Regions from separate parts of the Vreelandella sp. V005 genome, predicted to be linked through region 1. Evidence: predicted binding sites of a transcription regulator. Region 1 holds the regulator's gene; the other holds the start of a gene.
The links. The regulator PhoB, encoded in region 1, activates phosphate uptake and scavenging genes when phosphate is short. The targets are predictions, from matches to a motif close to TGTCATANNNNTGTCANA.
Positions count from the first base shown of each region.

Region 1 (4,223 bases):
ATTTGTAAAAAACACACAGCAAAAAATTAGGCCCCGCCATGGCGGGGCCCGATATCAGAATAGGCGATAGGTAATGACGAACGTCAGCTTCCACTCCTTGTGCGGGACTCCAACCTTGGAATTAACCCTGACTGACGTATTGATTTCCTAGTGATTCATCCTTGAATCTAAAAAGCATCCTAGCCTTTATAACATCCTGTAGATCACCTCTTCATCCGTTGAAGAGGCATTCTTTGATATCAAAAATTAATTAGCTTTTAACTACCACTGTTTTCTTTGACAAGCTCATCATCACTATACTCAGCATCATCTGAGTGATCGCTAGAATTAGGCTCCATGTCGCTAGCATTGTCGCCTTCGTCATGGGTTAGATCATTAGTCATGTCTTTGGTGTCGTTGCCACCAGTGCTATCAGAACCTTGGGGATCCATCGGCTGTTCATCAGCTGTGATTCCTTGGTTTTCATCAATAGCAGAATTTTCATCTGTTTGGGCAAACGCCAATGGGCTTGCCATCAGGCCAAAAGAAACACCTAAAATGCCAGCTTTCTTGAGAAAATCCTTGGACATCATATTCCACCTCCGATCGCTGTTTGATACCGCTTATTTAAGAAAGAAGGGCCTAGTTAAAAACCAGCATTTCCTGCGGTCGTCTTTCTTACTCTTAACGTTGCAGCGGATGTGCCAAAAAAATGACATTGAAAATAAAACACATAATAAACAACAATTTAAAAAACAAAAGGCGCTCAATAGCCAACTCGCTAGAGTCCTTTTTACACGCCATCAGGTGTGCAAAAATGGCACATGAGCAAACTTTTACCAATCTTACTGCCAATATGACACACTTCTACAGGTGTTGTGCGCTGACATCACTTGCCAAGATTAAACAAGCCGCGAAGCGGGAAATGTACAGCGAAATAGCGCGCCTTTGCCAGGGTGGGATTCGATCTGTAATTGTGCGTCGTGGCGCAGCAATACGTGCTTTACGATGGCTAAGCCTAACCCCGTGCCGCCGGTCGCGGTACTGCGACCTTTATCAACACGGTAAAAACGTTCGGTCAGCCGAGGAATATGAACAGGATCGATCCCATCGCCATTATCTTCCACATCGATTGAACCGCCACCAGCATTACTTTTCCAGCGCAACGTAATGTAGCTCCCTGCTGGGGTATAACGAACAGCATTAAAGGCCAAGTTAGAAATGGCGCTACGAATTTCCTCCTCGCTGCCCAATAAGCGTGCATCGCTTTCAAGTTTCACAGTAATGGTATGGCGCTGATGCGACAGCGCCAGGGCATCATTACAAATGCTGTGTAGCAACGGCCCCAGCGCTAGCGGATGGTGATCTTTGCCGCCCTGATCAATTTCCAAACGAGACAGCAGCAAGAGGTCGTTGACCAGGTTTTGCATTCGCTGCGTTTGCTCCTGCATTTGGTGAAGGCTTTTACCAAGGCGTGGGGGCAACTGGTCAGCGATGTCGCTATAGGTTTCCAAATAGCCGGAGAGGACGGTTAGCGGCGTTCTCAGTTCATGGGAGACGTTGGCAACAAAGTCACGGCGCATCTGCTCGAGGCGATGCAAGCGGGTAATGTCGCGTGCCATGACGAGACGTTCATCATCGCCATAGAGCGTAATTTGATATTGAAGTATACGCCGCTCATCAATAGGCGAAGTGAGCGTTAACGGTTCGCTATAGTTACGTGCATTGAAGTAGCGGATGAAACTGGGATCACGCAGCAGGTTGGTAATATGCTGCCCTCTATCATGGGCGGTTTGGAGCCCCAGCATGGCGGTTGCAGCACTATTCCACCACTCCAAGTCACCATGCCGGTCAAGCATCACCACACTGTCACGCATCGCTTCGGACGACTCTTGAATACGTGCTAAAGTAGCACGCAGTCGGCTTTGCGTAATGCGCTGACTTTTTTGATAGCGATACAAGCGATCAAAGAGCTCGCCCCACATACCGCGTGCAGCAGGTGGCTCGTCGTGAGGGTGTAGGGTTAACCACAGGTACAGCTCGCGCAGTTGTCGCAGGTGATAAAACAGGCATATTGCAAGGCCTACCGAAAGCCCCAGCCCTGCCGAACCCAATAGCCAACCTAGACAAGTCCCCAGCGTCGCTAGCCACGCTAGCCGCCACAGTTCACGGCTCCACAGGCGCACATTTACACCCGGGCAGAGAAACGGTAACCGGTGCCCCGAACCGTTTGAATCAGGTTTTGATGCACATCACCCAACGCTTTGCGTAAGCGACGAATATGCACATCAACCGTACGCTCTTCTACATACACATTGCCACCCCACACTTGGTCAAGCAGTTGGCTGCGTGTGTAGGCACGCTCTTGATGGGTCATGAAAAACTGCAACAAACGATACTCGGTGGGGCCCATTTCCAACGCTTTGCCGTGAGCACTAACTCGGTGGCTGACCGGGTCTAGCAAGAGACCGTTAATCTCAATCGGATCTTCAACGCCACGAGGAGTAGCGCGGCGGAGCACTGCTTTTAGCCGTGCCACCAATTCACGAGGAGAAAAAGGTTTGGTGATATAATCATCGGCGCCTGCTTCAAGCCCTTGAATTTTATTATCTTCCTCGCCTTTAGCGGTCAGCATAATAATGGGGATCTCAGCCGTGGCTTCTTCGCGTTTCAAACGCCTAGCCAGCTCAATACCGCTGGTGCCGGGCATCATCCAATCGAGCAGCAGTAAATCCGGTTGATGGTCAACGACCATGGCATGAGCATCCTGGGCGTTATCTGCTTCGAGCACGCGGTAGTCAGCCATTTCCAGCGCTACCGCGATCATCTCGCGAATCGACGATTCATCATCGACAATCAGAACGGTCTTGGCGGTCATACCAGAGCCTCACGGTGTTCAAAAAGCCAGTTCAAAGAAAGCCAGTCTAAAGATCAATTCTTCAATGACATGTCAGTGACGATAACACCATGACTTGATGACAGTTACATGACAATCGCCGTTATTAGCCCACCGCAGGCCACCAACTTAGCGCAATACCGGCAAAAACAAGCAGACCCGACCAGTGGTTGTTGAGGAACGCCTGGAAGCAGGCATCCCGCTCACGGTGGCGAATCAAATGCTGCTGGTGCAAAAAAGTCGCTGCCATGGCAACAAGCCCCAGCCAGAAGAACCCACCTAAACCGGCTCGCCAACCAACCCATGCCAACAGCATCAGCGTCGCCGCCTGCAGCAAGCCAATCATTAAGCGATCTGCACTACCAAACAGCACGGCGGTTGATTTAATACCAATTTTCACATCATCGTCACGATCCACCATGGCGTACTGCGTGTCGTACGCGACCGTCCACAGCACATTGGCAAAGAAAAGCAGCCATGCTTCTAGCGGCACGTGGTTCAGCACGGCGCCAAACGCCATTGGAATGGCCCATGAAAACGCCGCGCCGAGTACCACTTGAGGAAAATGGGTATAGCGCTTCATAAACGGGTAAATAACCGCCAGTAATACGCCACCCAGCGACAGCAGCACCGTAAACCAATTGGTCAGCAGTACCAGAATAAAGGCAGTGGCCACCAGCGCAATAAATAGCAGTTGGGCCTCGGTTTCACTGATACGCCCCGTCGCCAGCGGACGATGCTTGGTGCGTTTTACATGGCCATCAAAATGACGATCCGCATAATCATTCACCACACAGCCAGCAGCCCGCATAACGTAAACACCCGCTATAAAAATCAGCAGGGTATTTCGGCCTGGCACGCCTTCCGCCGCAAACCAAAGCGCCCAAAGCGTCGGCCACATCAACAGCCACGTACCAATAGGTCGATTCAAACGCATTAGCTGTAGAAAATCTGCCACGCGAACCAACCCTTTTGGTCGCAACAGTGAACGATCCATGCTTACCTCACGAAAAATAAGATGCAGGCGCTAGCCTAGCGCGAAGGCAGATCAAGGTCATCTGCCATCGCCTGCAAAAAATACTCTTGCACCAATAACGTTAACCCGCCTTGCTGAGTGCCCAGTTGAAAAACGGAGCGCCTGCCCCAGGTGCTGTTAGGCACGACACCGTTGGCACGAGCAAAGGCGGGGGGATGCGTGGTAGCCTCTAGCGGCCCACGAATTAAACCTGGCTGACGAAATAACCAGCTCCCTAGCGAACGCTCTCCCAAATGCTCCATTCGTTGGCCCTTTAATTGTGTAAGAGGGGCCACAGAGCGCGCCACCACCCAGGGTATTTCATCAATACAT
Region 1 covers NZ_JBQXYA010000006.1:162,363-166,585, reverse strand. Annotated here, with positions in the region: gene ACUN8H_RS14415 (hypothetical protein) at 258-572, opposite strand; gene phoR (phosphate regulon sensor histidine kinase PhoR) at 882-2,165, opposite strand; gene phoB (phosphate regulon transcriptional regulator PhoB) at 2,168-2,857, opposite strand; gene ubiA (4-hydroxybenzoate octaprenyltransferase) at 2,982-3,872, opposite strand; gene ACUN8H_RS14395 (chorismate--pyruvate lyase family protein) at 3,908-4,223, opposite strand, start outside.

Region 2 (4,223 bases), on a different contig from region 1:
AAGGGCGCGGTGATATCAGCCCCTTTCAGGCATAGATTCATGTGTCAGTAAGCTAGTCCGAAGGCGGGTCTGCCTGCGCGTCTTTGTTTTCGTCTTTCTTGCGCGGGTCTTCGCTGTCTTCGTCTAGCCAAGTACCGCAGCGTAGGCAGTAGCGGGCACGTTTTTCATGTCGTTCGTGCCCGCAGCCGGGGCAGGCTTCTTCTGAGTAGCGCTCTTCGCGAATCGAGCGAATCACCTGCGCGGAGAACACCCCGGTGGGTACGGCAATGATCGAGTAACCGAGCAGCATTAAAATCACGGTAATTGACTTACCCAGCGACGTGGCGGGAACGATGTCGCCGTAGCCGACCGTGGTCATGCTAACGATAGCCCAATACATCGACATGGGAATGCTGGTAAAGCCCGCCTCGGGGGATTCGATGGTGTACATCAAGGCCGCGAACAGCGTGATGACCATCAAGATGGCGCTAAAAAATAGCAGAATCTGACGCATGCTGCGTTTGAGCGCATCTAGCAGGAGGCGCGCCTCGCCGACAAAATCCATCAAACGTAGAATGCGGAAAATACGCAGCACACGCAGTAAGCGAACAATCACCAACCCATGGGCGCCCGGTACCAGAAGTACGAGCCAAGTGGGCAGAATGGCAATTAAATCCACGATTCCATAAAAGCTTCTTAAATAGAGCAGAGGTCTTTCCAGGCAGTAGATGCGCAGCGCCAGCTCGATGGTAAACAGCAGCGTAAAGGTCCATTCGAGGTAGAAAAAAATATGCCCGTAACGCTCAGCATAAATTTCAATGCTGTCCAGCATAATGACCGCAACGCTGAGCAAAATTGCCCCAATCAATGCGATATCGAAGGCTTTGGCACCCGGCGTGTCGGACTCAAAAATAATATGGAACAGACGGGCACGCAGCCCTTCGGCGCCAGGAGTTAAGTGTAAATTCATTGCATCATCCTGAAAGGGGGCTCAATACGGTCCTTCAAAACAGTCCTTCAAACCAGTTCCTCAAAACAGTCCTTAATGTTACTTACCGCTAGCGTAGCGCGGTTTGATACGCCAAGCGATGGGCGAGTGCCAACGCAGCTTTACCGTAAGCGGTGCTGGGCTGGCCCTGGGCGTCTAAGCCGCCAAGTAGCGCTTGTGCGTACGGGCGGGTAGTCGCATCCAGGGCAGGGTGATGGGCCAGAGTGGTTAACGCCTGCTGGGCATCGGTCAGGAAGTTTGCCTGCTGGCTGTCGTGGTAGGCGTCCAGCGCCAGCGTGGCGCGATGCAGCCACTGCGCCAGGGAGTGCGCTTCAGGCAGTGGCCAGTGCTGTGTGCTGAGTGCATTACCACGCGCCGCTTTGCTGCTATCGGAAGGGCGCAGCGGCACCTGCTCTGAAAGCGTCAATGCCAAGGCCCACAGCGTCTCCGGATCGCCCTCCTTCAGTTCAAGTTCCATCTCTCGAATAGGCGTGCGGTAGCCGCCGCTGCTAATTTCACCTTCATCAAGAACCAGTTCGATATGCCCAGGTTGGGGTGAGGACGCATCAATGAGCTGCCAGCTGCGGCGTGTAAAGTCGGTGCTAAGTTGAGGGGTGAGGCAGCTCAGCACCTTGCCAAGCTCGCCTTTAAAAGGAGGAAGCTCAGCGAGTGCGGCTAGGTCTAGCGCGTCGCCAGGCACCTGCCACTCCCACTCTGCCCGTTGTGAAAGTCCGCCACCGCCCTGGCCAGCGGTTTTCACTGTTTGCAGTACGTGGCCATCTATTTTGCGTAGGCGTAACGCGATTCTTGCCTTGGCCAAATCACCGTCAGGCGTATCAAAGTAAGTGTTGGTTAGCGTTTGCTGGCGCGCCAATGTTGAGCCAAGGTGAGGGTGTGCGCGTAGCGCCGCAGGCCCTTCAGGTGCTAGGGCAAGCTTCAATTCCACTTCCATGGGATGGGTATTTTTCATGACACTTGCCACCTCGTTATCGTGACATTTAAATGAATATTTGGTTACATTTGTGAACTTTTCATGACGGCGGCGGGCGCACTCTTTATACTGGCGCCGCCATTTCCAGGCTTTCCGAAAACAGGCTAAAAGGCATTATGGTTACCTCCAATCCTTTTTCTTCGATGTTTGGCCGCTCGCCATTCCAGCCGTTATTGGCCCATATCGTCAAGGCGAATGAATGTGCCGACCAGCTGTTGCCGTTTTTTGAAGCAACGCTTGCCAACGACTGGGACAAAGCAGCCGAGCTACGCGAAAACGTCACCCGTTTAGAGCATGACGCCGATACGCTGAAAACAGAGCTGCGGTTGAATCTGCCCAACACCATGTTTCTGCCGGTCTCGCGCTCCGACCTACTCGACCTGATCAGCGTGCAGGACAAAATCGCCAATAAGACGCGCGACATTACCGGCATTATGCTGGGGCGTAAAATGCGCGTGCCTGACGAGCTGGCGGATCCTATGCGCGATTACATCCGTACCAGTGTTGCTTGTGTTGCCCAAGCCCGCCAAGCGTTGGAAGAACTCAAGGATCTGCTTGAGTCCGGCTTTGGCAAAAACGTCTCTGATGTCATGCAAAATATGATCCGTGAACTGCATACCCTTGAGCACCAAGCTGATGATCAACAGGTGACGATCCGTCGCCAACTCTTCGCGCTTGAGAGCCAGCTACCGCCAGTAGACGTGATCTTCCTCTACAAAATCATTGAATGGGTTGGCGAACTATCTGATCGCGCTGAGCGCGTGGGTAGCCGCCTGCAGATCCTGACTGCCCGCTAAGGGGACCTTTCATGCAGATTATTGCCCAGCACGGTGACATCTTCATTATCCTGGCCTGTTTGTTTGGCTTCTTCATGGCCTGGGGTGTGGGTGCCAATGACGTCGCCAACGCTATGGGAACCTCGGTGGGGTCGAAAGCGATCACCATCAAGCAAGCCATTCTTATCGCTGTCGTCTTCGAGTTCTTAGGCGCGTGGTTGGCGGGCGGCGAGGTGACCAACACGATCCGCAAAGGGATTATCGATCCTGAGCTGTTGCAAGATGACCCGCAACTGCTGGTATACGGCATGCTGGCAGCGTTGCTGGCCGCTGGCACTTGGCTGCTGGTGGCGTCCATGAAAGGCTGGCCGGTTTCCACGACCCACTCGATTGTCGGCGCGATCGTGGGCTTTGCGGTCGCAGGGCTAGGCCCCGCCATGGTGGATTGGGGTGCCGTGGGCACGATTGCCGCTAGCTGGGTGGTGTCGCCCTTGTTGGCAGGCACCATTGGCTTTGTGCTGTTTAAATCGGTTCACCACCTGATTTTTGAAGATGCCAACCCATTCACGGCCGCTAAACGCTATGTGCCGGGCTATGTATTCCTGGTTGGGTTTATCGTTTCGATGGTAACGCTGACCAAAGGGCTGTCCCATGTGGGGCTGGACTTAACCTTTAACCAGAGCCTGCTGCTGTCGATTCTGCTGGGGCTGGTGATTATGGTGATTGGTTTGGTGATGCAGCGGCGTATCAAGTTTGAGCACAACGCGAATGATCACTTTGGCTACGCCAACGTAGAGCGCGTGTTTGGCGTGCTGATGATCTTCACCGCCTGCGCCATGGCCTTTGCCCATGGTTCAAACGATGTGGCGAATGCGGTTGGCCCGCTGGCAGCAGTCATCAGCGTGGTACAAACCGGTGGTGAAATTGGTAGTTCTGCGCTGGTGCCTTGGTGGGTACTGGTACTTGGCGGCGGCGGTATCGTGGTGGGTCTAGTCACTTACGGCCATAAAGTCATCGCCACTGTAGGTACTGGAATTACCGAGCTCACGCCCAGTCGTGGTTTCGCGGCCACGCTGGCGGCAGCCACGACGGTGGTGCTTGCATCGGGTACTGGCCTGCCGATTTCCACTACGCATACCCTGGTAGGGGCAATTTTAGGTGTTGGACTCGCACGCGGCATGGCGGCGCTTAACCTACGGGTTATCGGTACGATTGCGGCGTCTTGGTTGATCACCTTGCCCGCCGGTGCTGGTCTTGCGATCCTGTTCTTCTTCATGTTCAAAGGCATGTTCGGCTAAATATAGGCTCGAAAGTCTTTAAGCAGTACCTGAGCGGGAATATCACAGCGGCATCTTCATGTTTATCTGCTTTAGATCGAGCAGATTTGCATTAGAAGGTGCCGCTGTTTTTTGTGCTCTGGTAAAGTAACTCATTGGACGTGGACAACGTCGTATGTTTCTTTCACCTGCTGCCGGAGAGCGGCCCTTGG
Region 2 covers NZ_JBQXYA010000001.1:773,566-777,788, reverse strand. Annotated here, with positions in the region: gene ACUN8H_RS03570 (L-threonylcarbamoyladenylate synthase) at 1-35, shown strand, start outside; gene ACUN8H_RS03565 (ion transporter) at 53-949, opposite strand; gene ACUN8H_RS03560 (CYTH domain-containing protein) at 1,038-1,937, opposite strand; gene ACUN8H_RS03555 (TIGR00153 family protein) at 2,075-2,755, shown strand; gene ACUN8H_RS03550 (inorganic phosphate transporter) at 2,767-4,032, shown strand; gene argA (amino-acid N-acetyltransferase) at 4,220-4,223, shown strand, end outside.
Region 2: the regulator PhoB is predicted to act here: its motif matches at 1,958-1,975, upstream of ACUN8H_RS03560 (CYTH domain-containing protein).